DNA from 3 places in the Halobacillus sp. ACCC02827 genome. Region 3 is predicted to be linked to each of the others. Evidence: riboswitches for the same ligand, from Rfam matches in the RefSeq annotation. Region 3 holds a riboswitch; each other region holds the start of a gene.
The links. A riboswitch is a leader RNA that binds a small molecule or an ion and turns the genes downstream of it on or off. The one in region 3 is predicted to bind S-adenosylmethionine.
Positions count from the first base shown of each region.

Region 1: another riboswitch for S-adenosylmethionine. It lies ahead of mmuP (S-methylmethionine permease); the one in region 3 lies ahead of metK (methionine adenosyltransferase).
Region 2: another riboswitch for S-adenosylmethionine. It lies ahead of QRD89_RS18120 (methionine ABC transporter ATP-binding protein); the one in region 3 lies ahead of metK (methionine adenosyltransferase).

Region 1 is NZ_CP128168.1:672,555-683,171, forward strand. It holds gene QRD89_RS03405 (LysR family transcriptional regulator) at 1-793, shown strand, start outside; gene QRD89_RS03410 (aldo/keto reductase) at 884-1,726, shown strand; gene QRD89_RS03415 (protein adenylyltransferase SelO) at 1,829-3,268, shown strand; gene QRD89_RS03420 (alkaline phosphatase) at 3,409-4,923, shown strand; gene QRD89_RS03425 (polyamine aminopropyltransferase) at 4,966-6,501, opposite strand; gene QRD89_RS03430 (DUF350 domain-containing protein) at 6,524-6,946, opposite strand; gene QRD89_RS03435 (DUF4247 domain-containing protein) at 6,970-7,518, opposite strand; gene QRD89_RS03440 (hypothetical protein) at 7,536-8,171, opposite strand; SAM riboswitch class I at 8,374-8,483, shown strand; gene mmuP (S-methylmethionine permease) at 8,573-9,979, shown strand; gene mmuM (homocysteine S-methyltransferase) at 9,945-10,617, shown strand, end outside.
Region 2 is NZ_CP128168.1:3,440,029-3,450,645, reverse strand. It holds gene QRD89_RS18170 (LTA synthase family protein) at 1-158, shown strand, start outside; gene QRD89_RS18165 (sulfite exporter TauE/SafE family protein) at 210-986, opposite strand; gene QRD89_RS18160 (sulfurtransferase TusA family protein) at 1,043-1,270, opposite strand; gene QRD89_RS18155 (MBL fold metallo-hydrolase) at 1,311-2,441, opposite strand; gene QRD89_RS18150 (sulfurtransferase TusA family protein) at 2,481-3,047, opposite strand; gene QRD89_RS18145 (rhodanese-like domain-containing protein) at 3,082-3,372, opposite strand; gene QRD89_RS18140 (DsrE/DsrF/DrsH-like family protein) at 3,391-3,870, opposite strand; gene QRD89_RS18135 (metal-sensitive transcriptional regulator) at 3,932-4,189, opposite strand; gene QRD89_RS18130 (DUF421 domain-containing protein) at 4,331-5,044, shown strand; gene QRD89_RS18125 (DUF302 domain-containing protein) at 5,098-5,481, opposite strand; SAM riboswitch class I at 5,655-5,772, shown strand; gene QRD89_RS18120 (methionine ABC transporter ATP-binding protein) at 5,865-6,893, shown strand; gene QRD89_RS18115 (methionine ABC transporter permease) at 6,883-7,545, shown strand; gene QRD89_RS18110 (MetQ/NlpA family ABC transporter substrate-binding protein) at 7,561-8,397, shown strand; gene QRD89_RS18105 (M20 family metallopeptidase) at 8,411-9,598, shown strand; gene QRD89_RS18100 (Cof-type HAD-IIB family hydrolase) at 9,721-10,461, shown strand.
Region 3 is NZ_CP128168.1:2,523,248-2,533,864, reverse strand. It holds gene menB (1,4-dihydroxy-2-naphthoyl-CoA synthase) at 1-372, shown strand, start outside; gene QRD89_RS13420 (o-succinylbenzoate--CoA ligase) at 457-1,908, shown strand; gene menC (o-succinylbenzoate synthase) at 1,905-3,011, shown strand; gene QRD89_RS13410 (hypothetical protein) at 3,081-3,392, shown strand; gene ytkD (RNA deprotection pyrophosphohydrolase) at 3,589-4,056, shown strand; gene pckA (phosphoenolpyruvate carboxykinase (ATP)) at 4,104-5,693, opposite strand; SAM riboswitch class I at 6,011-6,125, shown strand; gene metK (methionine adenosyltransferase) at 6,340-7,536, shown strand; gene QRD89_RS13390 (gamma carbonic anhydrase) at 7,574-8,092, opposite strand; gene QRD89_RS13385 (alpha/beta hydrolase) at 8,153-8,932, shown strand; gene tbcS (tetraprenyl-beta-curcumene synthase) at 8,949-10,025, shown strand; gene mnmM (tRNA 5-(aminomethyl)-2-thiouridylate-methyltransferase MnmM) at 10,047-10,617, opposite strand, start outside.

The DNA.
Region 1 (10,617 bases), 1.8 Mb from region 3:
ACAGATAAAAGCATTGGAAGAGGAGCTGGGTCAGCCTTTGTTTGAGCGTTTGGGAAGAAGACTATTCCTGACAGACGCAGGGCATCGGTTCAAGGAATACGCGGATCAGCTTGTCCGAATATATGCAGAAGCAAAGGCTGTTGTGGGTGATGAGCAAAAATTACAGAGGACGCTCGTCATAGGTGCACAGGAAAGTCAGTGCACCTATCGCCTGCCTCCCGTGCTGTCTGCCTTCAGAAAACACTTCCCTGAAGTGAAGGTAATATTCAAGCCGGCCCACTCCGAAGCGCGAGTGAGGGAAGAAATAAGGAACGGGACGCTGGATGTGGCCGTTCTGTTGGATCAAGAAAAATCAGCAGATCACTTAGTGACCGAAGCCCTTCGGGAGGAAAAGTTGATGGTGGTGGCTGCTGCAGATCATCCTTTGTCTGTGAAAAAGAAGGTAGGAGTGGATGAATTAGCAGACGAAACATTTCTGTTGACCGAGTCAGGCTGCTCTTATCGGGAGCTGTTGGAACACTCGTTTCACCAAGACGGATATTCTTTGTCCAACCTGTTGGAGTTTGGGAGCATAGAAGCCATCAAGCAGTGTGCCGTTGCGGGCTTGGGGCTGGCTGCACTTCCAGAAATGGTAGTAGAGAAAGAAATCAGGGAGGGACGGTTGGTCGAACTTCCCTGGACAAAGGACATGCCTCCCCTATACACGCAGATAGCATGGCATAAAGAGAAGTGGATGTCAGTTCCGTTAAGCGGTTTTATTGATTTAACGAGAAAAATCTATTGTACTTCCTGAGCACATTCAACGGCAGAGACGGATGCATTATTTTGGATATATTTTCTTGTGGGTGATATGGTGGTTTAAAATGGAAGGGAGTAGATGGTAATGAGTAATGGCTTTCCTGAAATAACACTGAATGATGGAATGAAAGTGCCGGCACTTGGTTTCGGTACATATGAACTGAACGGCAATAAGGGAGCGGAGGCAATCGGGAGCGCCATTCATGCAGGCTATCGGATGCTCGACAGTGCGTACAATTATGAAAATGAAGGAACTGTAGGAGAAGCTGTCCGACGCTCTTCTGTATCGCGGGATCAGCTTTTGATTTCTTCCAAGCTTCCAGGCAGATACCACGAGTATGACAAAGCACTCACGACAATCCAGGAATCCCTCTACCGCGCGGGGTTGGATTATTATGACTTTTATTTGATTCACTGGCCGAACCCGAAGCAGGACATGTATGTAGAAGCTTGGCAGGCGTTGATTGATGCAAAGAGATGGGGGCTTGTCCGCTCCATCGGTGTTTGTAACTTCCTGCCCGAACATTTGGAACGTCTGAAGAAGGAAACGGGAGTGCTTCCTAGTATCAATCAGGTGGAACTTCATCCTTTCTTTAATCAGGAAGAACAAAGGGCATTCCATGAAGAGCATACGATTGCGACTCAATCCTGGAGTCCGCTTGCAAGAGCCGGAAAAGTGATGGAGGAAGAAACGTTACAGGAAATCGCCTCCCATTATAACAAATCGGTGACGCAGGTCGTCCTCCGCTGGCATTACCAGTTAGGGGCCATAGCGATTCCACGTTCAACTTCACCGGCGCGTCAACGGGAAAACTGTGCAATCTTCGACTTTTCTCTGACGGATACGGAAATGAATAAGATTTCCTCCTTGTCCGTTCCGGATGGTCGAATGAACGACCAGGATCCTGCTGTCTATGAAGAGTTTTAAGGAAACAGGCGCACCTCCAAGGGTGCGCTTTTTTTATTGGGGTATGTTAGGATGGGCATACGAATGATAAGTAACGTAGGACACACTTATAAAGGAGATAACATGACACATTCCGATAAAGCAGGTTGGAATCTTTTTAACAGCTACTCAAAACTTCCCGGGGTGTTCTATGCCCGGCAGGCCCCGACACCGGTGGCGGACCCGCAGTTGGTCCTGTACAATGAACCGCTGGCAGGAATTCTTGGACTGCATGATATACATGCAGAGCAGCTGTCAGGTAATGAGATACCTGAGGGTGCTCAACCTATAGCCCAAGCTTATGCCGGTCATCAATTCGGTCATTTTACCATGCTCGGTGACGGACGAGCCGTCCTTCTAGGGGAGCAGATGACCCCGGGTGGAGAGCGATGCGATATTCAATTGAAGGGGGCCGGCCCGACTCCTTATTCCCGGAGAGGAGACGGACGGGCGTCGCTTGGACCAATGCTCAGGGAATATGTGATCAGTGAAGCGATGCATGGACTGGGAGTGCCTACGAACCGCAGCCTGGCTGTTGTTACGACTGGTGAAACGGTGCAGAGGGAGACAGAATGGCCCGGAGCTGTACTTACAAGAGTAGCAGCCAGCCATCTGCGCGTGGGTACATTCCAGTATGCAGCAAAACAAGGAGATGCCGAACATCTTCGAGTGCTTGTACAGTATGCGACGGAGCGCCATTTTCCAGAGTTGGAAGCAGGAGATTACCTCGGTTTCTATAGAGAGGTGGTCCGGAGACAGGCGCAGCTGATTGCCCAGTGGCAGCTCGTCGGTTTCGTGCACGGCGTCATGAATACGGATAATATGACAATCAGTGGAGAGACAATGGATTATGGTCCATGTGCGTTTCTCGATATTTATAATCCGGATACCGTTTTCAGTTCGATTGATACAAGCGGCCGGTATGCCTATAAGAATCAACCGGCTATCGCGATGTGGAACCTGGCCCGTTTCGCAGAGACATTGATTCCTCTCCTTGACGAAAAGCAGGAAGCAGCAGTCGAAGAGCTCCAGGAGATCCTCAGTGGTTTTGGCTCGCTGTTTAAGGAGCATTGGCTCAATGGAATGCGCTCCAAGCTTGGACTGACTGAGAATCAGCAGCAGGATGAGCCTTTAATTGAGGACCTGCTTGATATTATGGAGAAGAATAAAGCCGATTACACGGAAACGTTCCGCTTATTAACACAGGATAGGATGGAGGAGTCCTCTTTGAGTGACACCACTGCTTTCACGCAGTGGTATAAACAGTGGCAGGCTCGCCTGGACAGCCAGGCAGCATCCAAGACGGAAGCATATGAAACGATGAAGCGGACAAATCCCGCTCTTATTCCGCGTAACCACCTTGTAGAAGAAGCGTTGGCTGCGGCCGTATCGGAAGAGGACTACGGTCCGGTAAAGAAACTCATCCGTCTCCTTTCTGATCCCTACGCTTATTCAGAGGAACAAATCGAATACGCTGTGATCCCTGTCCCGCCCGGACCCTATCAGACCTTTTGTGGGACGTAAATAGGTATCTATTGCAAGAAGCATGTAGTTAATTACATGCTTCTTTTTTTTTACGATGTTTTAACAGACGGTTATTTTTCTATTTACAATCAAACCCTAGTATGGGGGATGGGAAAACAATACATATGGAGGGTTGTACTATGGGTAACAAGCAAGTGCATAAATGGATGATGGCAGCTGCGGTGTCGGCTATGGTTTTTGGTTCGTCCGCCAACTACATAAACGCTGAGGAACAGAAGGTTGAAAAGCCTAAGAATATCATTATGATGATTGGTGACGGAATGGGTACTTCGTATACTACCGCCCATCGGTATATGAAAGATAATCCAGAGACGATGGAAGTCGAAAGTAATCTCTTCGATCCATATCTAGTTGGAATGCATGATGTATCGTCATTGGACAAGTACTACGATGGAGGCGCAGAAGATGAAAAAGAAAGCATTACCGATTCTGCCGCAGCCGGTACGGCTATGTCTTCCGGTGTGAAAACCTATCACGGTGCCATCGGCGTTGACTTGGAGCATAAGGAGACCAAAACGGTGTTGGAGGAAGCAAAGGAGCTTGGTAAATCCACTGGACTTGTAGCGACGGCTCAAATTAACCATGCGACACCGGCTGCTTATGCCGCTCACAACGTTTCCCGGGAAAATTATAATGAAATTGCTGATGATTATTATGATGAAAAAATAAATGGTGAACATAAAGTCGATGTCCTGCTCGGCGGGGGAACAGACTTCTTTGCTCGGGAAGACCGTAATCTGACAGAGGAATTCAAAAAGGATGGATACGATTATGCAACCACAGCTGATGAGCTGGCAGCTGCGGATGGAGACCAACTTCTAGGCCTGTTCGCACCAGTTGGGTTGGATTATGCCATCGACCGGCCTAAAGAACAACCTTCGTTGGCTGAAATGACGACGAAAGCGTTGGATACTTTGGGTAAAAACGACGAAGGGTTTTTCCTGATGGTGGAGGGAAGCCAAGTAGACTGGGCAGGTCATGATAATGATATTGTAGCGGCTATGAGTGAAGTGGAAGACTTTGAAAAGGCTCATAAGAAAGCAATTGAGTTCGCTCAGAAAGATGGGGAAACGCTTGTCATTACGACCGCCGACCATTCTACAGGAGGCATGACAGTAGGGGCAGGTGGTCCTTACAACTGGGATGCAGAACCTGTCAAAGCGGCGAAACATACGCCTGACTATATGGCTCGTCAAATCGTGGAAGATGGAGCAGACGTGGAGAAGACCCTGCAGGATAATATCGGGTTTGATGTGACAGAAGAAGAAATCGCATCTGTTGAGAAAGCGATAGAGTCCGCATCCGGCGATGATCGAGTGACGGAAGTAGACAACAGTATTGAAGCTATCTTCAACGAAAGATCTGGAACTGGATGGACGACGGATGGCCATACAGGAGAAGACATTCCTGTTTATGCCTATGGACCCGGTGCGGATTTGTTCACCGGTCAAATAGATAACACAGATCATGCCAAAAACATTTTCCAGCTCATGGATAAGTCCTCTGAAGCAGAAGAAGGCGGAGAGCTTGCGGATACAAGTGCAGCTTATCCGGCGGGGATAGTGATCGGTGCTGTAATAGCCGGTGCCGGTGGAATCCTGTTGTTTCGCAGACGTCAAATGAATAAAGCATGAATCAAAAAAGCCAGCCTCCCGGGCTGGCTTTTTTGCAGCATCTTAGTAATTTTCCCATGCTTCCTGATACAGCTGTATCAGGTTTGGACGATTGAGACTGTTGACGGGGATATCGAATGTCTTTCCCTTCTCTTCAATGACTTCGTCCGTGTCATTACCAAACTCAAATAGAGAAGGGGCGACTTCCTCATTGAGAAATTTTAAATCAAGTCCACCGAAACCCAACTTGTCAATGGATATAGGCTCTCGGGAGGCCAGAGTGAATCCCCAGTTTCCGAAGCTTGGAACGTCTAGATGATAATTGGCGGTTTCAAGGCCTGTGGCTTGTACCGTTTTGTTAATGGTCCAGTACACTTTGGTCGCAAAAACCGGACTCGTTGATTGGATACTCACTTTCCCGCCTGGTGACAAGTGGTTCCGTACAAGGGAGTAGAACTCCTTCGTGTACAGCTTGTTGAGGCCTTCATCGTTGGGATCCGGCAGATCGCCAAGGATAACATCATAAAGCTCCTTAGAATCGCGCAAGTATTGGAAGGCATCTTCATGAATGACCTGAACACGGCTATCTTTCAAGGAACCTTCATTCAGTCGGAGCAGCTCATGGTTGGTGTTGGCAAGGTCCGTCATGGCAGGGTCGAGGTCGACCAGGGTAATCTGTTCCACGTCTTCATGCTTCAATACTTCCCGGACAGCAAGACCATCGCCTCCACCGAGAATCAGAACCGAGCGCGTTTGATCGGCAAGCGCCATCGGAATGTGGACGAGCGCTTCGTGGTAACGGAACTCGTCACTTTCTGCGAACTGCAGCTGTCCGTTCAAGAACAGCCGTACATCTCCCGGTTCCTTGGTCAAAATGATCTTCTGATACTTTGTTTCTTCTGTGTAAACGATCGGGTCTGCGTAAGATTTCTGCTCAAAGACACTGGCATACTTCTCTCCAAATAAGAATCCCGCGACAAGCAGAAGGAGAATGAGGAAGCCGGCCGCTTGGTGGACTTTGGGCCTGGACATCTCTTCTCGGAACCTTAATGTGATGAACAGAGCGACAATCGCATTGATCATGGCAATGAAAAAGGCAGTATTGATCAGACCGAGCAGAGGACGCAGGACGAGAGCGAATCCTACGGACCCGATCAGACTGCCGGCATAATCAAAAAACAGCACCCTCGCTGTGCTTTTACTTATATCTTCACGGATTTCCTGAACCCTTCGTATCAGGATCGGGAGCTCCAGACCTGTCAGAAACCCGGTTAAAGATATGACGGTGTACAAGTAGATCTGGGCAACGCCGTCATCGAAGTAAGCAGTGAAAAAAAACAATCCAAAGACGGAAAAGCCCCCGACGAGAGCGATCAAGTACTCTGCCTGAACGAAGCGGGTGACGAGCCAGTTCTTTAGTTTTTCACTCAGGGCTGCTCCGATTCCCATGGCCATCATGAACAGCCCGATGGTTATACAGTAATAAAGAACGCTGTCCCCGAATAAGTAGCTGCCTGCAGCACCATAAAGAACTTGGAAGACGATTCCGCAGATTGAAACGATTCCTGATGACAGATAAAGATACTTTTGTGCGTTCACGGTTGGTCCTCCTTTATTCTTCTTATGTAATGCTTCCTGCTACGGCAAAACCGATGAAGATACTGACAGATGCCGCTACAAGGCCGACAGCGATGTTGTTTTTCTTTATTTCCTCTTCCGCTTTGAACGGAGTGATCCACTCGAACAAATAGTAGCCGGCAATCATCAACAGAAAGCCGATGAAGATCCAGATAGAGGCGCTCCAAATACTTAAATTGTGGGCAATAGAAGATTCTGTAATGATACCTAGACCGATCAACTTCCCGGCGAACTGAGAAGCGACAGCGACGTTGCCCTTCAGCAGCTCTTCTTTATCGTTATAAGGGGTGAATTTTTCAAAGATGGCCATACAAATTCCTGCCAGGACAAGCATGACGATCCAATACAGCAAGGTCAATAGAAGGTCATAAACATTCAGTACTTCCGAAATATCGAATTCAAACATGGTTTTTCGCTCCTGTTCTTTTGTTATTTTCCTGCTCCGGGGCCGCCGCCGCGGACACCGGAGGATGTGCTGGATGACTGGCGTACGGATGGACTGCTCCCGGCATTTTTCACATAACTTCCACCGCTGCCGCCGATATACCCTGTATAAAAGAAGCCGCCGCGGTTATCGAGGTCCATAGCATAAACCTCTTCTGCTTCCTCTTCTATGCCGTAGTCCGAAAAGAAATCACTATCATAATTGTTCCGGACGAATTCTTTATCCGATACTTCGATGATGGTATCTTCTTCTTTCTGGGTGTCCTGATAGACCTGCACGAGGTAATCGTCGTAGAGCATTAAATCACGACCGTCTTTGGAGGCTTTATGTACGGCCTCTTCAGAGTCGGTGATGCCGGCTGCCACTTTCTCCGGCTTCTGATCATAAGCGCGGAAGATTTCCGATTTGTTGCCCACATCATCGTATACGATATCCTCCATTGGGTATTGATCCCCGACTGCATCCACTACGTTGGAGCATGCCGTCAAACACAGCAGGCCGAGCAGAATAACCGGGATGGATTTGAGTTTCATACTCTTCATCTCCTGTTTTATTCATTTTCTAGAGGGCGTAGCATTAAGGAATTCAAGCGCCAGTGTGTTTCCTTCATACTGGACTGCCAATGTGGAGGGTAGTCTCCCTGCACCTCGAAGCGATCGGTATATGTCCGGTCTTCATCATCCGTGATGACCCGTTCCAATTCGAAGGAGAAGGTTACCCACACATCATATTGGAAGGTCGCCCATTCCACCCCGTGATCGGTTTCGATGCTGAGCGGGCTCACCGGCTGTTCATCCAAATAAGATTGAAATTGCTTGTTCCGTACGGTGTAATGGACATCTGTGATGTGCTCCGGATCGACTTCTTTGTTCATATAAACGTCACGAAGAGCGGTTTCATAAACCCGTTCATACAAAAAATAGGCATCCAAAGCACCCCAATTTTGATTGTCGATCTCGTTTAACGCAGCTATCGTATGAGTGAGAAAAGCAACTTCAGTAGGCTCATAGTCTTCATCTGTGATGTAGGTATCCATTGATACAGTCAGGTTGTCGGGTTTCTCTGAATCTCCTTCTCCATAGACATCAATTTCTCCCGGCATGAACATACCAATGAGCACGAGCAGTGCGAATATGGAGCCGATGACGATTCCTGATATTTTTAGTATTTTTATGAAGGTTTTCATTGTCTATCACCTCCTCAGAAAGGGAACGGAACGTGAGTGTTAAGGCAATTTCATCCATTTTAACCACTCTCATTATACGTTCCTATGAATCTAGAAACAACAAAATTCGAGGATATTCGGAACATTCAAGTTGCAGCGTAAGAATAAAATTCAGCGTTGACATTTTTTATTTGCGTTGTTAGAGTATTTAAAAAATACATATTTCTTATCCAGAGAGGTGGAGGGACTGGCCCTTTGAAGCCTCAGCAACAGGTCTGAATGCAGACACTGTGCTAATTCCAGCGGGTGTTGAATAACCCTGATAGATAGGAGCTTCCTTTTATTTGTCGGTAAACGCACCCGCTCCAGGGTGCGTTTTTTTATGTATTTTTAGATGAAGAGAAAGTGGAGGGGAAGAGAAAATGGAACAGAACTTCAAAAGAGAAATGAAAACACGCCACCTTGTGATGCTGTCACTCGGTGGAGTCATCGGAACCGGGCTGTTCCTCAGTTCCGGATACACCATCCAGCAGGCAGGACCATTCGGGACGGTGCTTGCCTATTTGATTGGTGCGTTGGTCGTTTACTTAGTGATGCTCTGTCTTGGTGAGTTGTCTGTACATATGCCGGAGACTGGTGCGTTTCACAGTTATGCCGCGAAGTATATCGGTCCGGGAACGGGGTTTACGGTTGCCTGGCTTTACTGGCTCACCTGGACAGTGGCGCTGGGATCGGAATTCACAGCTGCCGGACTGATGATGCAGCGGTGGTTCCCGGATATAAGTGTATGGATATGGAGCGCTTTATTCGCGATTTTGATCTTCGGATTGAATGCATTCACCGTGAAGTTTTTTGCAGAATCAGAGTTTTGGTTTTCTTCTGTCAAAGTCATCGCTATTTTTCTATTTATTCTACTTGGTCTGGCTGGAATTTTCGGTATTGTGCCGCTTGCAGATTCTGAACCAGCTCCGTTCTTTTCTAATTTCACAGAAGCCGGTTTGTTTCCGAATGGGGCTTTCGCCATCTTAATGACGATGCTGGCGGTCAACTTCGCATTCTCCGGTACAGAGTTGATCGGTATTGCGGCGGGAGAAACGGTCGATCCCGCGAAAACAATCCCGAAAGCCATCCGGACGACGCTCGTACGGCTCATTCTTTTCTTTGTAGGAACAATTATTGTGCTTTCCGCGCTGCTTCCGAGTTCGGAAGCCGGAGTCATTGAGAGTCCTTTCGTTGCCGTTTTGGAAAGAGTCGGTGTTCCATTTGCCGCAGATATCATGAACTTTGTCATCATCACGGCTATTTTGTCTGCAGCGAATTCAGGGTTATATGCCTCCTCCCGTATGCTATGGTCTCTCGCGGATCGGAAGACGATCTCTCCGAAATTCGCGAAAATGACGAAGAAAGGCATTCCGCTGAACGCCATCTTATTCAGCATGCTTGGTGGGGGACTGGCTCTGTTGTCCAGCATCATTGCGCCCGATACCGTCTATATCGTGCTGGTATCGATTTCAGGACTTGCAGTCGTTATCGTATGGATGAGCATCAGTCTTGCTCAATTTAATTTCCGGCGGGCTTATGTGAAAGCTGGGAACAAGGTGGAGGACCTGGGATACCGGGCGCCGCTTTATCCATTGGTGCCGATCGCATCGTTCCTGCTCTGTCTTGCCGCCTGCATCGGAATCGCCTTTGATCCGACACAGCGGATCGCCCTGTATTGTGGAATTCCATTCATCATCCTTTGTTATGCAGGGTATTATCTGTCACAATCCAAGAAGAAACGGAGAGTAGAACATGTCGAACAAAATCAACAAGCGCAATCCTATTAAACAACTATTGGAAACAAAAAAAACGATTATTCTCGATGGGGCGTTGGCGACAGAATTGGAGACATACGGCTTCGACCTTGATGATCCACTTTGGTCCGCCCGTGTGCTGCTTGAGAATCCGGATGCTATCCGTAAGGTTCATGCCGATTATTTCCGTAATGGTGCGGATATTGCCATCACCGCTAGTTATCAAGCAACCATTGATGGGTTTAAGCAGCGGGGGATCGACGAAGATAAGGCGCGCACATTAATTAAAGATACCGTTCGCCTGGCACAGGAAGCACGCTCGGATGTCTGGAGGGAAGCGGATGACAGAGCTTATCCTGTCGTTGCAGGTTCGGTTGGCCCTTATGGCGCCTACCTTGCTGACGGCTCAGAATATATCGGGAACTATGGTGTCACGGATGAGCGGCTGAAAGAATTTCACCGTCCCAGAATAGAAGCGCTCATCGAAGCGGGTGCCGACGTGCTTGCCTTTGAAACGATTCCTTCCCTCCAGGAGGCGAAAGTACTGACGGAATTATTGGGCGAGTATCCGGGCGCCAGTGCGTGGCTTTCCTTTTCCTTGAAGAATGGAAGCCAAATTAGCGATGGAACGGAATGGAGACGTTGTATAGATGTGATCGAAGGGAGGGAGC
Region 2 (10,617 bases), 920 kb from region 3:
CAGGAGAAACTGTAGAAAATGGAGCGTGTGATACTGGTTTCGATGCTGCGCAGGAAGAATTAGAAACATCCGATTCTATCATATACGGAGACTTGCTTCGTTATCTGGATGAAACAGAAATGGTGAATCCGGAAGAAGAGCAAGAGGAAGCAGCTTAATAAAAGAAAAACCACCATTCCAGGTCAGGGATGGTGGTTTTTTTAGATAAGTTAAAAGATATCGAACCAGATTTTAATGGTTGTGCCAAGTATAAGGACAGCGAGTATGGTTTGGAGAACGTTCGTATTCATTTTCTGTCCTGACTTCGCTCCCAACGGCGCAGCGATCAAGCTTGCCAGGATAAGAATAAAAGCAGGCAGATAATCGAATTGTCCCGTTGTCACTTTCCCGATGGTTGCACCGATCGATGAGATCAAAGTGATCGCGAGAGAGGAGGCGATGGTCATCCTTGTCGGTATTTTCAAGACGACGAGCATTATCGGTACGAGCAGGAAAGCTCCTCCGGCTCCTACAATACCAGCTCCAATACCAACGAGGAAGGCAAGCAGGGAAGCGGCAGGCTTGTGGAACGTCACAAGATTCACGGGTGTTTCATCGGTCCTTTTCTTAGGGATGAACATCATGATGGTTGCAATAAGGGCAATAATTCCGTAAACGATGTTGATGCCGTTCTCCGGCATGAATTGAGAGCCGTATCCGCCGATAAAACTACCGATTAATACACTGCCCCCCATGTATAAGATCAGTGGTTTATTAAGATGCCCGCCTTTTCGATAGGCCCACACACCACCGATCGTTGCGAAGAAGACCTGGATCGCACTGATTCCTGATACTTCGTATGCCGTAAACGAACCGACGCCGATGAAGGCCGGTATATAGAGCAGCATCGGGTAGTTGATAATCGCGCCGCCGATCCCGAGCATCCCGGAGATGTAGGAACCCACAAATCCGATAGCAAATATAGTAAGAATAAATCCATATTCCATGTGTCTTGTACCTCCTTAAAAAAGGGAACCGAATGGACGGTTCCCTTTTGCTGTTGTTATGCTTTTTGAATCCAAAATTTGAAGACACCCTCGTTTTCCTGGTGGTCGAGAAGGGTGTGTCCTCCGGATTTAGCCCATGCAGTCAAATCGCTCTCTGCGCCTTTATCTGTTGCATGGATTTCCAGTATTTCTCCTGATTCTATATCGTTCATCGCTTTCTTCGTTTTGACAATCGGCATTGGGCATGCCAGGCCTTTAGCATCTAATACTTTGGTTACGTTCATGATTTCATACCTCCAGTAGTTTTATTGGGTCGTCTGATGGTTACCTTACTGCACAGCGGTTCGGTCCCACTTCCATTTCGCGCTGTTCCTCCTTATCCGGACGGATTTTACCCATGTTCGTTTCCCGGATCTGCTGATAAGCATTCGGCTGTGGTGGAAGGTTCTCTGTGACAAGTTTACGGAATTCACTAACGTCTTCAATGTTTAAACCATGATTCTCCTGGAATAGTGCTCCCAGTTTTCGAGCAATCGTATGATCTTCATTCCACTCCTCCATCGTCATGAAGTGGGCAGGCAGAACAAGCAGCTCGGCAGATAGTTCCTTATAGCGTGTATAAAGTGTCTCTCTAAGGTCCGCTACCCAGTCTTCTGCTTTTCCGGCAAGGTCCGGTCTTCCAATCGAATCGATGAATAAAATATCTCCCGTCATCAAGTAACGATCATCGACAACGAAGGACGTGGAGCCTTTCGTATGACCAGGGGAATAGAGCGCATGCACATCGATCTTTGCATTTCCGGCCTGAATCTTCGTTTGGTCCTGCAGCGCGTTGTATTCAAATGTTACTTCGGCAGCATCTTCGGGTGGAAGCCAGTAGGAAGCGCCTGTTTCTTCAGCAAGTTGTCTGCCGCCGGATATATGATCGGCATGCAGGTGAGTGTCCAGGATGTGTGTGATCTTCCAATTGTTTTCTTCTGCAAAGTCTTTGTACACGTCGGTCATTCTTGTCGCGTCGATGACAACGGCTTCGCCTTTAGAAACGACCATATAAGACAGGCAGCCTTTACCGATACGTATGAATTGATAGACAGATCCTCCGTCACTCAATTCACCGACTTTTACCGGCTCCAGGTGCTCACTCCACTCTTTCATTCCACCCTCGACGGAATATACGTTTTCATATCCTGCCTCACTAATCAGTTCTGCCACCATTTCAGAGGAGCCGCCTTTGGCACAAACGACGGCAATCTCTTTATCATTCGGTAACTGATCGGTAATAGACTCGACGCCATCGAGCAGATCAAAGTAAGGCACGTTCATATAAGTGAAGCTGTCACTTTCGATTTTCCAATCATGGAATGCGTCCTCTGTCCGTACATCCAGTAGGAACAGCTCTTCCTTATTCAGCACTTTCTTGACGATATCTGCAATCGGCATAGTTTTTACTGACATCCTATTTACCCCCTAAGGTATATTGGTTTGCAAAAAAATTTAATTATGAATGGAGGAAGTTTCTCCGTTCCATTCCCTCATGCCAGGTACGACATTGTACACGTTCTCCAAGCCTTTGTCTGCCAGCTTCTGTGCAGCCAAGTCACTGCGGCTTCCTGTGCGGCAGATGACGTAAACAGGTTTGGTGCTGTCGATCTCATTCATGCGTGCATCCAGCTCTCCTAGTGGAATGGATACCGCTCCCGGGATGTGCGTGAATGCAAATTCTGCCTGTTCACGAACATCCAGTATGGTTACTTCCTGTGAGCGTACTTCCTGAAGTGTTTCATTGTCCACGATGTGTGGATGTTTCTTCTCCTGGGCTTCTTCGCCGCTGGTTTTCCGGAGATAGTGTTTCAGGACATCCCCGTCTTCGATAATACCGAGATAGTCGTGTCCGGAGCTTTTCGCCCATGCCTGCAGATCGGCTTTGGAACCTTTATCTGTTGCAAGCACTTCTAAGACATCGCCTGCAGCAAGGTCTTTGAATGCTTTCTTCGTCTTTACAATCGGCATTGGGCAGGCCAAGCCTTTGGCATCAAGCGTCTGATTCGTTTTAATTGTCATCTGAGATTCCTCCTTACCCATATAGGTATGTGATTTATTCTGTCGGGCCTTCCCAGGCGAGCATGCCGCCCTCCATGTTCGTTACGTCAAACCCTTTACTCATGAGTATTTCTGAAGCACGGCCGCTGCGTCCGCCGGAGCGACAAACCATGATATAAGGTGTATCTTTATCCAATTCAACCGCCCGCTCTTCAATAAATCCCAGAGGGATGTGTGCAGCACCGGGTATTTTACCTTCTGCCACTTCTTCGTCTTCTCTGACATCAATGATGTTCAGAGCCTCACTCAGCTGCTGTTCTACTTCTTTAGCTGTCATTGTTTTCATATGGTTTCAACCTCCTGATTAGATAAATAGGTTAACGTTTCCTTCTTCTGCATCTGCCAAATAAGCAGCTACACCAGCGTACTGGATGTCATCCAACAGTTCTTCCTTTTGGAGACCGAGGAGATCCATCGTCATTGTACAGGCAACAAGGTTGATTTCCTGTTCCTGAGCCATGTCAATCAAGTCCGGCAACGGCACAGCATTATGCTTCTTCATAACGTCTTTGATCATTTTAGGGCCGAATCCTGCGAAATTCATTTTAGAAATGCCCATTTTATCCGCACCCCGTGGCATCATTTTCCCGAACATTTTCTCCATGAAGCCTTTCTTCACTTTAATTGGTTCGTCTTTCCTTAGAGCATTCAGTCCCCAGAAAGTATGGAAGATGGTAACTTCATGATCATAGGCTGCTGCCCCGTTGGCGATGATATAAGCGGCCATCGCCTTATCGTAATCTCCGCTGAATAAAATGATGTTCGTTTTCTTCGTCTCTGACATTTTACTGCCTCCTTATTGGGTTATACTAATACGTGTAGGGGTATATTGTAAAGTAAAAAAATTATCTGCTTTTGACTAGCAATTGAACAGCTTCGTTAATGGACGCTTCTGTTGTCTGATCGTCATCGGACCCTTGAATGCACTCTGCAAGGTTGGAGCTGACGACAAGACCGATGGCACGATCGATCGCGCTTCTGGATGCAGAAAGCTGTGTGATGACATCTTTACAGTCTTTATTCTCCTCCATCATTTTCAGTACGCCTCTCAATTGCCCTTCTAATCGTTTCACTCTGTTTTTCATAGCTGTGTTATATTCCACTGCGTCGGCCTCCCTTAAGCAGTTATTTTTGTTCGCTTTGAACAGTACATGACTAATAATATACCCCTAGTGGTATTTTTGTCAACAAGAAAAGATTCGGATAAGAATACCGATAGAATACCAAGCTAAGGAAGAGGTGACATGATGGAACTTTGGATGGATACCTGGAAGGTACTGCTTAGAATCGTCACAATCCTGCCATTGCTTTTGGCCGTAGGTCTCTTTATGGGGAAGCGGTCGATCGGTGAACTACCTGTCTTTGACTTCGTTGTTGTCCTGGTTCTCGGCTCCGTGGTGGGAGCGGATATTGCTGATCCGAATATCAACCACATCCATACGGTGACAGCTATTATAGCGATCGCGCTCTTACAAAAAGTCATTGTATGGATGAAGCTGAGGAGTCCTTGGTTCGGTAAGTTATTGACCTTCGAACCAACTGTTGTCGTTTTCGAAGGGAAGATGATTGGTGAAAACGTTAAGCGAATTCGCTATTCCATTGATAACATAATACAAATGCTTCGGGAAAAAGATGTATTCCGGATTGAGGACGTATACACGGCAATCATAGAACCGGACGGGAGATTGACGGTGCAATTGAAGCAGGGAAAAGAGCCTGTTACTAGAGAAGACATAGGTATGTGGAATAGGGGTGGGGGTTATGACATCCCCTTGATTATGGACGGTATTTTACAAAAGGATATGATAGCGCGTATGGAAAAGACAGAAGCGTGGGTAGAGAAACAGATCACTCCCCATGCGGTTTCGGATATCTTCTACGGAGCGGTAACCAACCGGGGATCTTTTCACTACTCGTTGAAAGGTACGGATCCGAAAATTCCGCCTATCGAGCATTAAATGGAGATCCCTGGTAGAGTGCGGATGGGTGAACCCTGACCAGGGATCTAATTTCACACGCTTTTGCTTATACAGTGAATCAACCGTTCCTCGATATCGGAGGCGAGTGATTGAACGGCAGCATCGCCAATGAGACTTACAAGAGCAGTTGGTTTCGGCATTCCGATCTTTGTTGTGCCCTGCTCATCATATACGACCATTTTACAAGGGAGAAAATAACCGGCAAGGGTATTCTCGGATAGGATGCTTTCTGCTTCTTTCGGATTACACACTTCAAGAATACGAAATTCCTGATGGAAGTCCAATCCTTTTTTCGTCAGCTTATCTTTGACATTGAACTTCCATAAGACCCCGAACTGCTCCAGACTCAGCTGTTGTTCCAGGCTTTCCACTGCATCCTCGACACTCTTCTTCGTTTCAACTGTATAATGAAACATAGAATCCTCCTTTTTAATTTCCTGATTTATGGCTATACATACCCTTTAAGGTATTTATGGAATCTGAATTTCTCCATTTTTCTGAGAAAAGTTACAAATGGAATTGACAAGGTGGATGAGGCTGTATTATCATTTTCACCAGTGACATAATTGAATAACGAATTGAATCGATCTTCTTATCTAGAGAGGTGGAGGGACTGGCCCTTTGAAACCTCGGCAGCGGATCTGAACGGATGTCTCCGTCAGAAACTGTGCCAACTCCAGCACGCCTGTGGGCGTGACAGATGAGGAGAGACGGATCTCATATACATACGTGTGAGCCTCTCTTCTTGTTTTATAAGAAGAGAGGCTCTTTTTGTTTAGGAAAGCATAGGAGGGATTCGATGATCCAGTTTGAAAACGTATCGAAAGTGTATCAGCACGAAGGGAAAGAACTGCGTGCCGTCGACCGTGTCGATTTGACGATACATAAAGGGGAAATCTTCGGAGTCATCGGTTTCAGCGGCGCTGGAAAAAGCACGCTCGTCCGTCTTGTTAATTTATTGGAACGGCCGACAGAAGGAAGGGTCGTCGTCAATGGAGAGGATTTGACGAAGCTGTCCAAACCGGATTTAAGGACAGTCCGGAAGCGCATCGGAATGATCTTTCAGCATTTTAATCTGCTGGAGTCCAAAACCGTCCACCATAACGTGGCATTTCCATTATCTCTTGTCGGTACGCCGAAGAAAGAGATAGATCAAAGGGTGAAGGAAATTCTAGCCTTCGTCGGTCTGTCTGAAAAGGCAAATCATTACCCGGACCAGCTGTCCGGCGGGCAGAAACAGCGGGTCGGTATCGCCCGAGCTTTGGCGACCTCCCCTGATATTCTATTATGTGACGAAGCAACGTCCGCTCTCGATCCGGAGACAACCAAGTCAATCCTGGAACTTTTGAAGAAGGTGAGAGACGAGTACGGCATTACGATTCTGATGATCACTCACGAAATGAATGTCGTCCGTGAGGTGTGTGACAGGATAGCAGTGATGGAAAACGGACGTGTCATGGAGAGTGGATCCATTTTCGACCTTTTCTCCAATCCGCAGCATCCGACAACCAAGAATTTCGTAAGGACGGTGATGGAGAATGATATACCCGCGTCTATTCTAGACGGCATCGAAAAGCGCCATGCCTCCGGGAATATCTACCGGATCACCTTTGTGGAGGAAAGCGCAGGACAGCCGGTCCTCTCACAGGTGGCAAAACGTTTTGATGTGGAAGTAAATGTACTGTTCGGACAGATTACGGAACTGCAGGGTATTCCATTCGGTCATTTAGTCGTGGAGTTCCAAGGGGATGCGAAAGAAATTCTTAAAGCGATCCACCATATCCAACAAACCGTAACGGTACAGGAGGTGACTGCACATGCAGGTTAATTTGATGGATTTTTGGCCGAAAATATGGGAAGCGACATATCAGACCCTTGTCATGGTCGGTATATCCCTCCTGGCAGCAGCGCTAATCGGCCTGCCGCTTGGAATACTTCTCGTTGTTACGAGACAGGGAGGGCTGCTTCAAAATAAACCGTTCTTTAACGGATTAAGTGCGGTTGTGAACTTCTTCCGTTCCATTCCGTTCATCATATTGCTCGTAGCGATCCTGCCGTTTACACGTCTGCTTGTCGGTTCATCGATCGGGACAGCAGCAGCTGTCGTTCCGCTCGTCATCTTCTCTGCTCCGTACATAGCGAGGCTTGTGGAAAGCAGCTTGCTTGAAGTGAAACCAGGAGTCATCGAAGCAGCAGAAGCGATGGGAGCGACACCGTGGCAGATCATACGTCGTGTTTATATACCAGAAGCATTGAGTTCTATTATTCTTAACTTGACGATTGCAACGATCGGTCTCGTCGGTGCTTCCGCCATGGCGGGCTTTGTTGGAGGCGGAGGTTTGGGAGATTTGGCCATCTCTTACGGCTATCAACGCTTTGAAACAGATATTATGATTGCAACGGTCCTATTGCTCGTACTGATTGTGCAGCTTACGCAGACGGTTGGAAACTTTATATCAAGAAAAATACGTAGACAATAACAGGGGGATATTATTATGAAAAAGTGGGGATTTATTTTAGGTTTCATCGCAATCATCAGTTTTGTATTAGCAGGGTGCTCCAGTGAAGGCGACGCAGCATCTGGTGAGAAGACGAAAGTGAAGGTAGGCCTGAATGGTTCCGGCGTCCCGATTTGGGAGAAAGTCCAGGAGAAAGCAGAGAAAGAGAATATTGACATTGAACTGGTTGAATTCGCGGACTACGTGCGCCCGAACATGGCACTTGCTGATGGAGATATCGATTTGAACGCTTTCCAGACGGTGTCGTATTTTGATTCCTTCATAGAAGAGCACGATTTAGACTTGAAGCCGATCGGTACGACGATCATTGCTCCAATGGGTGTCTATTCCGAAAAATATAAAGATGTAAAGGACATTCCTGATGGAAGTTCCATCGCTGTCCCGAAAGAAGCAACGAACATGGGACGCGCTCTGCTTCTCCTTGAGCAGGCGGGTCTGATCGGTCTACCGGAAGATTTCGACGGAAATGGATCGCTCGATATCATTGAAGATAATCCGAAGAACTTGAAATTTGAGCCGATTGTTGCTGCCCAGACACCACGTGTCCTTCCCGATGTCGCTGCATCCGTCATTAATAATGGAGTCGCGGTTGAAGCAGGATTTGTACCGGTGGAAGACGCTGTCTATATTGAGGATGAAACCGCTCAACCTTATATCAACATCATTGCGGCTCGTGCCGATGAAGCAGATAAAGAAGTCTACCAGAAAATCGTTGAGCTTTATCAAGAAGAGGACGTAGCGGATCACATTAAGAAAACATATAACGATTCCCTTATTCCGACATTTGTCCCATTGGAAGATATCGGCTGGTAAAGGAGTGGAGGAAATGACTACAGAAACAGCAACTTCTCTTTCCACCCTTCTTGAGCAAAAGATAGAAGGGAAGCGGGGAGAATACCTATCCATCAGTCACAGCATTCATGAACGCCCGGAAATAGGCAACGAGGAATATTTCGCTGCAGATACGCTGACCACTCTTTTAGAAAAGGAAGGGTTTGTCGTCGATCGGAATATTCCAGAACATGAAACGGCCTTCCGTGCGGTGAAAAGCTCTGGTGTTCCCGGACCTAAAATCGGGTTTTTGGCAGAATATGATGCCCTGCCGGGTCTTGGTCATGCATGCGGACACAATATTATCGGCACAGCCTCTTGTGCGGCTGCCATTGCATTAGGGGAATTGATCAGTCAAACCGGAGGAGATGTCGTCGTACTCGGCACACCGGCAGAAGAAGGCGGACCGAACGGCAGTGCGAAAGGAACATTCGTCCGCCACGGACTCGTCCAGGATTTAGATGTCTGTATGATGGTTCATCCTATGGGGAGGACGTCGGGATCGGCGCCTACGCTGGCCGTCGATCCTGTCGATTTTGAATTCTTCGGCAAAAGTGCACATGCGGCAAGCAACCCGCACGACGGCATCAACGCCTTGGATGGAGTCATTCAACTGTACAACGGGATCAATGCCCTGCGCCAGCATGTTCCGGATGACGTGCGGATCCATGGAGTCATCTTGGATGGCGGTCAGGCACCTAATATCGTTCCGGATTATGCCCGGGCGAGGTTTTATTTACGAGCAGCAACGCGTGAAGCATGTGATGAAGTAACACGCAGGGTCGAAGAAATCGCTGCAGGTGCGGCGAGAATCACAGGCGCGGATTACAAAATGACGCGCATTCAAAACGGAGTAGATAATTTTAAAGTAACCCCAACGTTTGATGAAGTGTTCCGGCAGAAGATCGAGGCACTCGGCGAAGTGTATCATGCCGAGCGTAAAGGTCTCGGTTCATCCGATGCAGGCAATGTCAGCCAAGTCATTCCTACCCTTCATCCATATATCAAAATAGGCCCGGACTCGCTTGTTGCTCATACGGACGAGTTTCGGGAAGCTGCCCGCTCGAAAGCGGGAGACGAAGCGCTCATGAAAGGAGCCAAGGCGTTAAGTCAGACAGGATTGACCCTGCTGCTGGACCAAGTCCTGCTTCAGGAAATAAAGAAGGAGCACCAAGCTCTATAAAGGCACCCCGTGTAAAGATCCGTCTTTACATGGGGTCTCTCTATTGCCGGGCTTACGGATTTATTGTACCGGGGGCATGGATGTATTAGAATGGATACAGTAATAGAGAGGACGTGGGAGAAATGAAGGAAGATATCAAACTGATCGCCTTGGATTTGGACGGGACCCTCGTAAGTCATGAAGGCACCGTTTCTGAGGCTAACGAAAAAGCTGTAAAAGAAGCAAAAGAACAAGGAATTCATGTCGTACTAAGTACAGGCAGATCGCTGTCCCGGTGCAGGGATATTGCGGAATCTTTAGGACGCTCTTCCTACATCGTCACGATCAATGGCGGGGAAATCTATGATCACGAATTCGAACTGGTAGAGCAGAATAAGCTCCACCATACACATGTCGAGAGGCTGTGGGAACTGAAAAAAGAACACGGCCTGTATTTCTGGTCTACAACCGTACAAGGTCTCTATAATAGTCAAGATCCGTTTGAGAATGAGGTCCATCAGTACGACTGGTTGAAATTCGGATTCGACATAGAAGACGATGAGGTGCGTGAAGTCATCTTGGAAGAATTGAATAACAATGAAGAGCTGGAAGTGACTAATTCCAGTCCTACGAACATTGAAATCAACCCTGTTGGTGTGAATAAAGCAGCTGCTTTGAAAAAAGTCTGCAAGTGGCTGGATTTGGACATGAGTCAAGTGATGGCCGTAGGTGACAGTTTGAATGATATGGCGATGATCAAAGAAGCGGGACTTGGTGTCGCTATGGGGAATGCTCAGGAAGATGTTAAGAAAGCTGCGGCTTTCACGACTGCTACAAACGCGGAAGATGGAGTAGCGCGTGCTATTGAAAAAGTTCTGAAATAAAAGGATACAGATAACCTTGCAGGTTTTTGCTGCAAGGTTTTTTTTATTTCTGAGAACATAGGCGCGTGGGGGATCGTGAAGTTTTTCGTCATTCCGGTCTGTCGAAATCCTTCTAATTTCATATTTTTGTAATCAATTTAAATATCAGGAAGGAAT
Region 3 (10,617 bases):
GATGCTGGATATGGTGCAGGTCTGCTTGCGCGTATGGTAGGCCACAAGAAAGCGCGTGAAATTTGGTTCCTTTGCCGTCAATACAGTGCCAAGGAAGCGGAAGATATGGGACTGGTCAATACAGTGGTTCCATTAGAGGATCTTGAAGCTGAAACGGTACAATGGTGCCGTGAAATCCTTGAGAAATCACCGACGGCTCTTCGTTTCTTGAAAGCTTCTTTCAATGCAGATACAGATGGATTGGCAGGTCTGCAGCAAATGGGCGGAGACGCTACCCTGTTGTATTACACGACAGAGGAAGCGAAGGAAGGCCGCGATGCCTTCAAGGAGAAGAGAAAACCTGATTTCGATCAGTTCCCTCGTTTCCCTTGATCATCAACCATATGGTAAAGAAAGGGGCGTCCCGTTGTATCGGGGAGCCCCTTTTTTCAGTTTTAAAAAGGATGGAGCGAAGTAATGATGACGATCATACCTCACTGGTTAGATAAACAAGCAGAACTTAATCCAGATGGGAACGCTTTTGAAACACCAAACGGAGAAGGCTTGACGTTTCAGGAATTGAGAGAACGAAGCAGAAGCATGGCTTTCCGTATGAAAGCGGCAGGGGTGAAAGATGGAGACCATGTGGCGTTCCTTCACACTAATGATCTGCAGTACCCTGTCTTTATCCATGCAATCAGCTATATCGGTGCAGTTGTTGTGTTAATAAATACAAGACTGACTGCTCCAGAAATCCGTTACCAACTGGAAGATGCACATATTAATCACTTCTTCATCGGTGAAGAGTTTGAACAGACAGCCCGGACGTCTGTTCAAGGTCTTGATATTATCGTACACCGTTTGGGTTCGCTGCCGGTAGCACAGAGGACGTCAGGTTTGAAGAAAGATTTGAACTTCGAAGACGTGTACACAATGATGTACACATCCGGGACTACAGGGCGCCCGAAGGCGGTTATGCACACATACGGAAATCACTGGTACAGTGCTGTTGCGTCTTCTTTGAATCTTGGACTCCATTCAGATGATAAATGGCTGACCTGTCTTCCGTTCTTCCATGTAGGCGGCTTCTCTCTTCTTATGAAAAGTGTTATTTACGGAATGCCGGTTTATTTGTTGAAGAAATTCGATGCATCTGTCGTGAATCGGGCTATCAAAGAAGACGGCGTTACTCACGCGTCGGTCGTTACTGTCATGCTGCAGCGGCTGTTGGAAGAAATGGGAGAGTCCCGCTATCCGTCCAGCTTCCGCTGTATGCTCCTTGGCGGTGGTCCTGTACCGGAGAGCATACTTCGAAAGTCAGAAGATCGGTACATTCCAGTTTTTCAAACGTATGGAATGACGGAAACCTCCTCACAAATCGCTACGCTAAGTCCGAAATCCGCCCTTGCAAAAATGGGTTCTGCCGGGAAAGCCCTGAGTATGGCCGATCTGGTCATAGATTCGCACCAGAATGGTGAAGTGGGGGAGATACTGGTAAAGGGCCCGATGGTTTCCAAAGGCTACTATAATAGGGACCGGAATGCAGAGACATACCTTCGGACAGGGGATCTCGGTTATAAGGATGATGACGGGTTTCTCTATGTGGTGGACCGCTTGAAAGACGTCATTATATCAGGTGGGGAGAATGTGTACCCCGCGGAAATCGAAAGCGTCCTAACATCTATTCCCGGGATAAAAGAAGCCGGCGTCACAGGACGACGGGATGATACGTGGGGAGAAGTTCCTGTCGCTTTCCTTGTTGGTGATAAAGCGACAGGAGACAAAGAAATCACGGATTATTGTCTGGAGCGTCTTGGGAAATTTAAAGTACCTGCACAGTTTTACTGGGTCGATGAACTTCCCAGAAACGCGTCGAATAAACTGCTTCGCCGAAAGTTATTATCTTTAGTGGAAGAAGGGAATGTATGATGAAGGTCGAAGCTGTACGTATCCGCACCATCGAGCTCCCGTTAAAGAAGCCTTTCATCACTCATCAGGCAAGCATTGATCGGAGGAAGCTTCTCATCGTAGAAGCGGAAGATCCGGAAGGAAGAATCGGCTACGGGGAGGTCACTGCCTTTGAGTCTCCTTTTTACACATCAGAGACGATCGTTACCGCTTTTCACGTACTGAAAGAGTTCCTGATACCTCTTCTATTTGGATTGGAAGAGCAGACACCTGCAGCCTTCGCCGAAGGTGTCCGACCCATTCAAGGCCACCCAATGGCGAAAGCAGGTCTTGAAGGAGCTTTGTGGGATCTTTACGGCAAGAAGGAAAATAAGAGTCTTAAGAAACTGCTCGGCGGCATTCGCGAAAGCGTCAAGGCTGGTGCTGTGCTGAGTCTGACGGATAATCTTCGGGAAGAAGTGGAGGCACTGAAGCTGGAGGGGTACGAACGATACAAGTTAAAGGTGAGGAAAGGCTGCGAGAAAGAAACAATTGAAGCACTTAGAAAGATAGCGCCGGATCTTCCGGTAATGATTGATGCCAACGGTCAATATGGACCGGATGACTTTCACAGACTTCAAGAGATGGATGAATATGGTCTTATGATGATTGAGCAGCCGTTCCAACCCGCCGACTTCTTTTATCATAAAGAACTGCAGGCGACAATGCGGACACCCCTGTGTCTCGATGAATCAATCATGTCTTTTCATGATGCTGTCCAGGGTGTAGAGCTCGAGTCCTGCCGCATCGTGAATGTGAAAATAAGCAGGGTGGGCGGCTTGACCGAAGCAAAGGCAATCCATGATTTCTGCGAGCGTCGGGGAGTACCTGTTTGGTGCGGGGGGATGGTCGAATCCGGTGTATCCAAAGCACACAACCTTGCGCTTGCAACACTTCCTAATTTCACTATCCCGGGTGATTTATCCAGCTCCACACGGTATTTCGAAAGAGATATTGTGCAACCACCAATTATCATGGATCGGGGAGAAATCCGTGTGCCGGAGGGCCCTGGAATTGGAATAGACGTCGACAGGGAATACCTTGAATTCGTTACTAATCACTCTTATGAAGCTAAGGCAACTTAACCACCCCGGGGATTTTCGTAATAACTTCGTCCTTCTTCGACCACAATAAGAATATAAGGAGGGCGAAGGATGGACAGAAACAAGTATTATATCAATATTGGGACAAGGGAAATCTCCCTGAATCATGATGCGAACAACGATGATTTCATCATTTACGCGACAGAGGAAGAAGTGATCGGCCTTCGTGAAATCTTCGATGAAATCAATAATGCGGACAATCGGTCCTTCTATCGAGCGCATATCCCATTCATGCCTTACCATAAAGATGAGGATAATGATGAGACGGATGTGGACATGAAGAAGGCTTTCCAGCGCATTCATGAACTAGGTGATGATCAAACGAAAGATCACATCGTCCAGATGGGCGTGTTGGATCTTTGATGGAAAAAGCCCCTCCGTTAGACTGGAGCGGCTTTTTTGTATGAAATCCTTTGTTTAGAGGAGGATTTCAAAAGGAATAATACAAATAGCAGCAGAGTATCGAAACGCACCGGTTTGTATTTATACATCCTTATGGTACGATTTATACAGGTACCATCAAGAACGTATAACTAGGATTAAAGGCAGTGGAGCAAACATGAAAACATTTTATGATTTTTACCAGAACCCTGTTCGACTATCATTTGAGGATCATCCGTTCTCTGCAACTCCGAAGCATGTTTGGGTCATTTGCCGTTATAAGGACCAATGGCTTTTGACGAGACATAAGGATCGAGGGTTCGAATTTCCCGGAGGAAAAGTCGAAGAGGGCGAAACAGCAGATCAGGCAGCTGTGCGGGAAGTTCAGGAAGAGACAGGTGCGAGAATTAAAGAGTTGACGTATATCGGTCAATACCATGTGGATGGTAAAGGTGGCACGGTCATAAAGAACGTATATTATGCCGTCATATCTGAACTGGCCGATCAGGAACACTATTTTGAAACACACGGCCCTGTCTTATTCCGACATCTCCCAAAGAACATGAGAGTGAATGAGCGCTTCAGCTTTATGATGAAGGATGAAGTCCTTCCGGAATGCATGAAACGTATTCAGCGTCATATCTGAAGAATAAATATCCCCCACGTGACCACGTGGGGGATATTTTATGATGTTCAGCTATGATAGGAAGGTCCTGCTTTCCTAATTGCTTCGCTCGCATAAGTGAATTTCTCAAAGTTCTTATGGAACTTTTCGGCAAGCGCTTTAGCGCTCAGGTCGTAGGCCTCTTTATCTGTCCATGTCTTACGAGGTGACAATACCTCATCAGGGACACCAGGGCAGTGGGTGGGAACGTGTAAACCGAAGAAAGGATCTTTATACGTCTCCGCTGAGCTTAATTCTCCTTCCAACGCAGCGTGGATCATAGCTCTTGTGTAGCTTAACTTGATCCGCTGTCCTTCCCCGTAAGACCCTCCGGACCATCCTGTATTCACTAGATAGACGTCGGTCTGGAATTGATCAATTTTCTCGCCAAGCATTTCTGCATACTTAGATGGAGCCAAGGGAAGGAATGGAGAGCCGAAGCAGGCGGAGAATGTCGCCTGCGGTTCTGTAATTCCCCTTTCTGTACCTGCGAGTTTGCTGGTATATCCGCTCAGGAAGTGGTACATTGCCTGTTCCTTCGTCAACTTACTGATCGGAGGGAGAACGCCTGTAGCATCAGCGGTCAAGAAAATGATCGCATTTGGATGACCAGCTACACTGGGCTGTACAGTGTTGGATATATGTTCAAGCGGATAAGCCGCACGAGTGTTTTCTGTCAAACTTGTGTCGTCATAATCCGGTTCATGTGAGTCTGCGCTTAGTATGACATTCTCCAGAACCGATCCAAAATGAATCGCATCGTAAATTTGTGGTTCCTTTTCTTTAGAAAGGTTGATACACTTGGCGTAGCAACCGCCTTCAATATTGAAGACGCCGTAGTTCGACCACGCATGCTCGTCATCCCCGATCAAACGGCGGGAAGGATCTGCAGAAAGGGTAGTCTTGCCCGTTCCGGATAACCCGAAGAAAAGAGCGACATCGCCTTCTTTACCAACGTTCGCTGAACAGTGCATCGGCAGGATGTTTTTCTCCGGAAGAATATAGTTCATGACGGAGAAAATCGATTTTTTGATTTCCCCGGCATACTCGGTTCCGCCAATTAAGACGATACGGTGTTTGAAGGAAATCATGATGAACGCTTCTGAATTTGTCCCGTCCACTTCAGGATCAGCCTTGAAGGTCGGAGCGGATATAACCGTGAATTCCGCTTCATGATCTGCCACCTCTTCCGTATTTGGACGAATGAACATCTGTTTAGCGAAAAGATTGTGCCACGCAAACTCTGTCACGACTTGGATGGGAAGACGATACCGTGTTTCTGCGCCGGCAAACCCTTTGAAAACAAAGAGTTCTTCCCGCTTCTTTAAATACGTAAGAACTTTGTGGTAAAGCTGAACGAAAGTACTCTCGTCAATCGGCGTATTGATCGTACCCCAATCCACTTTTTGTTCGGACGTGTCGTCTTTGACGATGAATTTGTCTTTTGGTGATCTGCCGGTGTAAGTACCAGTAGTCGCTTGAATTGCACCTTTTTCTGTTAATGTGCCTTCGTTGCGAGAGAGGATCTTCTCCACCAAGTGCGGAACGGAAAGTTGGTGATGGACATTTTCTTGAGCTAGTAATAGGTTAAGTTCAGACATTTGGTTAATGGTACTCATATAAGTCGACCCGCCTTTGTCAAATAATTTAATCATCCTTAAGATGGAATTAGTATAACACATTCATTTTTATAGTCCATACTATTTGGTGAAATTGTTTCCAATATTTTGTGAACAAATATTGGCTTCTTGTTAAAATCCGGATGGTTTATTTCTATCTTATGTTTTTTCCGGTGTGAACGTTTATAAATGGAAAGAAAAGGTGGCGGGTCCTTGGTTTTGTAAGGATCCGTAAAAACCGTACCTGGTCGGGGATACGGGTGGAATCTGATTGACATGTTACATGGTTTTCGATACGATAACGAAGAACGGAAACTCTCTTATCCAGAGTTGGTGGAGGGACAGGCCCTTTGAAACCCAGCAACCGTCATGAGAATGGCATGGTGCTAACCTGAAGCAGGAAGGAACGAATTCCTTCTTGGACGATAAGAGCGAAAGGAAGCAGCCCCTTTCCTCGACATTAGGAAGGGTTTTTTCTTTTTATGGAGAAATATCCGAGCCGGAGGTCATCCGGTATAGATTCCTATATAAAGCTCTAATGGTTGTGGATGAAGCATGAACGAAGGAAACGTTTTTTCGTTTCTGCACATACTGGTAAAGAGTTCCGTCTAATACTTTGTACTTACAGAAGGAGGAGTTTTTCAGAATGCCTGCCAATCGCCGGTTATTCACATCAGAGTCAGTTACAGAAGGTCACCCCGATAAAATATGTGACCAGATTTCTGATGCCATTTTAGACGAAATTTTAAAAAATGACCCGAATGCTCGGGTTGCATGTGAGACAACAGTGACCACGGGACTTGTGCTCGTCTCAGGAGAGATCAGTACAAATACTTATGTAGACATCCCATCCATCGTTCGTCAAACAATTAAAGATATTGGATATACTCGAGCCAAATACGGCTTCGATGCGGATACGTGTGCCGTTCTGACTGCCATCGATGAGCAGTCCCCTGATATTGCAGGCGGAGTGGATGAAGCATTGGAATCCCGCGAGGGCAAGATGAGCGACGATGAGATTGAAGCGATCGGAGCTGGAGATCAGGGCTTAATGTTCGGTTTTGCTAATAATGAAACGAAAGAACTAATGCCTCTTCCTATTTCACTGGCACATAAACTGTCCAAGCGTCTTTCGGATGTCCGTAAAGACGGCACGCTGGATTACCTGCGCCCGGACGGGAAGACACAAGTGACCATCGAGTACGATGAGCTGGATAAACCTGTCCGCGTAGATACCATTGTCATTTCTACACAGCACGCGGAAGAAATTACATTGGAGCAGATTAAGAAAGATCTGCGCGACCATGTGATCGGTCCTGTTGTACCGGCGGAGCTCATTGATGAGCAGACGAAATACTTCATCAATCCGACAGGTCGTTTCGTTATCGGCGGTCCTCAAGGGGATGCCGGCTTGACGGGAAGAAAAATCATTGTGGATACGTATGGCGGATATGCCCGTCACGGCGGAGGTGCTTTCAGCGGGAAAGACGCGACGAAAGTGGACCGCTCTGCTGCTTATGCAGCCCGCTATGTTGCGAAGAACATCGTAGCTGCCGGACTTGCAGACGCTGTGGAAGTGCAGCTTGCGTATGCAATAGGTGTAGCGCAGCCGGTTTCTATTGCCATCAACTCGAATGGTACTGGCAAAGTATCGGAAGAGAAGCTGGTAGAAGCTGTGCGTGATCTGTTCGATCTGCGCCCTGCCGGTATTATCAAGATGCTGGATCTGCGTCGACCTATCTACCGTGATACGGCTGCTTATGGTCATTTCGGCCGCACGGATATTGAGTTCCCTTGGGAGCGGACGGACAAAGCAGAACAATTAAAATCTCGTTTCAATTAAGGACAAAAAAAGTACCCGCAAGGGTACTTTTTTGTTTTTAATCTTTTTCTTGCTGCTGTTTATAATAGTTTCCTTTCTCTATGTAAGTGGTTCTTATCCTTTCCAACTCTTGATAGTCATGCTCGTTCAGTTCCCGAACTACTTTCGCGGGCCGGCCGAAAGCGAGCGTCCTTGGAGGGATAACTTTTCCCGGCGGGACGAGGCTCCCAGCGCCGATGAAAGCTTCTTCTCCAATTATCGCTCCATCGAGTATGAGGGACCCCATACCGATCAGCGCGTTTTTCTTAATGTGTGCGGAATGCAGGGTCACTTGATGACCGACCGTCACGCCATCTTCAAGGATCAGTGGTTGACCCGGGCTTTGATGAAGCATACTGAGATCCTGTACATTTGTATTCCTGCCGATATGTACCGGAGCTACATCCCCGCGGATGACGGTTTTAAACCAGATGCTTGCTCCTTCATCGATAAAAACATCTCCTGTAATAACGGCATCATCAGCGATGTAAGCCGTCGGGTGTATAGACGGGCGCTTTCCTTTATATTCGCAAATCATAGTAAACCCCCTTATAATATTAGTTAAGGATAGTATAGCAGATGGAACGGGGGATAGACTGTGAATAAAAAGCAATCTCCAGCATCAGACGGCACTATCATTATCGTCCACGGAGCATTTGAACATGGTGGAAGATATGAGCGGTTGGCGGATCGGCTTCATAAAGATGGTTTCGATGTTATATACGGCGATCTGCCTGGCCAGGGAAATTCACCCGGAAGGAAAGGTCATATCCATTCCTTTGAGGAGTACATAAAGACAGTAGAGGGCTGGATCGGGGAAGCGGATCCCGATAAAAAAATATTTCTGCTCGGTCATAGTATGGGTGGTCTTGTAACGGTGCGGGTAATGGAACAGCTGCAACAGAAAATGGATGGTATCATCCTCTCGTCTCCTGCATTGGCTATTAAAGGCAGTGTAAGTGCGCCTGTGGAATGGTTGTCCTACCTATTGAATATCATAGCGCCCTCTTTACGTATGGATGCCAACCAAGACCCTTCATTGATTACAAGGGATACCGTGAAAGTCGAACAGTTTCGTAAAGATCCACTTGTCCTTAAGAAAGTCTCTGTGCGTTGGTACCGGGAGTTTCAACGTGCTTCCCGTCTGGCTTTCCGGGACGTCAACCAGTTTCCGGATGTACCTCTTCTTGTCTTGCAGGCGGGACGTGACGAACTGGTAGTGGCGGAAAAAACGGCAGAATGGTTTCATATAGTGGATGCTAAAGAAAAAACATACAAAGAATGGCCGGAATTATACCATGAACTATTCAATGAGCCGGAGTGGGAAGATGTGTACCTTTATACACTTGGGTTTTTACAACAGCAACTCAAGAAATAGACAGGGAGGGAAACATATGAAAGCAAATGTACCGAGTAACGCCCTGCATCTCATGTACCACGTGTACAAAAATATCTTTCCTTCCGTTCATAGAGAATTGAACGTTTGGATTGATCGGGCGCGTCAAATACCAGATCCGGAATTAAGGATTCAGGCACTTGCCAGCATTGAAAGCAAAACGTTCCATTGTGAAGGCGGGGCGATTTATGCGGTGCTTGCAGGGGAGAGAAGGGACGAAGCGGTTCGTTTTATCGTAGCCTATCAAACCATTAGTGATTATCTTGATAACTTATGTGACAGAAGTACATCGATGGATCCGAAAGATTTCCGCATGCTCCATCAGGCGATGGCGGATGCGCTGACGCCAGGGAATGAAAGACAAGACTACTATAAATATCGTGAGGAATCAGACGACGCCGGTTACCTCCATCTCCTTGTGAAAACTTGTCAGGACGTACTTCGGAATGCGGAAGGCTATGACATAGTCCTGGAGCATACTCGGAATCTTGGTTCCCTTTACAGCGATCTTCAAGTACATAAACATGTGGTGGAAGAGGAACGTATTCCAAGGTTACAGCAATGGTTTGAAGATCACCAGAAGGACTGGCCGCAACTGAAATGGTATGAATTTTCGGCATGTACGGGCTCTACCCTTGGTATTTTCTGCCTTGTCTCTTATACTCTTGGTGGAAGAATTGACCCTTCTTTAGCAGAGCAGGTGACAAGAAGCTATTTCCCATTCATGCAGGGGCTTCACATTCTCCTTGATTACTATATTGATCAGGAGGAGGATGAAGAGGAAGGGGATTTGAATTTTTGTTCCTATTATGAGCACGAAGAGGAGATGCGGGCGAGGTTCAAGTATTTCGTCGAGAGAACGAACGAAGAGATTCAACGGTTACCAAACGCTGCTTTCCATGAGATGGTTCATGAAGGGCTTGTTGGAATGTATTTGGCCGATCGAAAAGTCGGGCGTATTGCCAATGCGAAGAGCTTTGTTAAAGAACTCTTGAAGGCGAGTGGAAAGAAAGCGACGTTCTTTTACCTGAATACCAAAATGTATCACAAATTAAAGCCTGGACGTGAGTTGTAATCGTCCAGGCCGTTTTTTGTATTAATGCTTTTCTACAGCTAATATAAAAGGTGGTTTACGTTTCTGATTGATGAAGCCGTAATGGAGCACGTGGTATTCTTTGGAATCGAGAGCGGTGAGGTATTCTAAGAGAGCGTCTTTCTCTTCTTCTCCGCCTTCATGCCCGTGGTATACCACCAGTACTAATAATCCACCGGGTTTTAATATAGACAAGGTCTCTTGAACGGAAGCTAATGTTTCCTCCGGTTTTGTAATGACTGTTTTGTCACTTCCCGGTAAGTAGCCAAGGTTATAAATGGCTGCCTGCACACGTTTTTTGTGCTCTCTGCTGATGGAAGTTTTCACTTGGGAGTGGGATTCGTGAAGGATTGTCGCTCTGTTCTCATTTCCTGCCTCTTTGAGGCGTTCTGTCGTGTTCTCCACAGCCACTTTCTGGATATCAAACCCATATACATGCCCTGTATCTCCGACTAAGTTAGTGAGGAATAAGGTATCATGACCATTCCCGCAAGTCCCGTCTATGACCACATCCCCTTCTTCTATAAATAGCTTCATAAGCATGTGTGAATAAGGGATGATTCTTTCTAAGTTC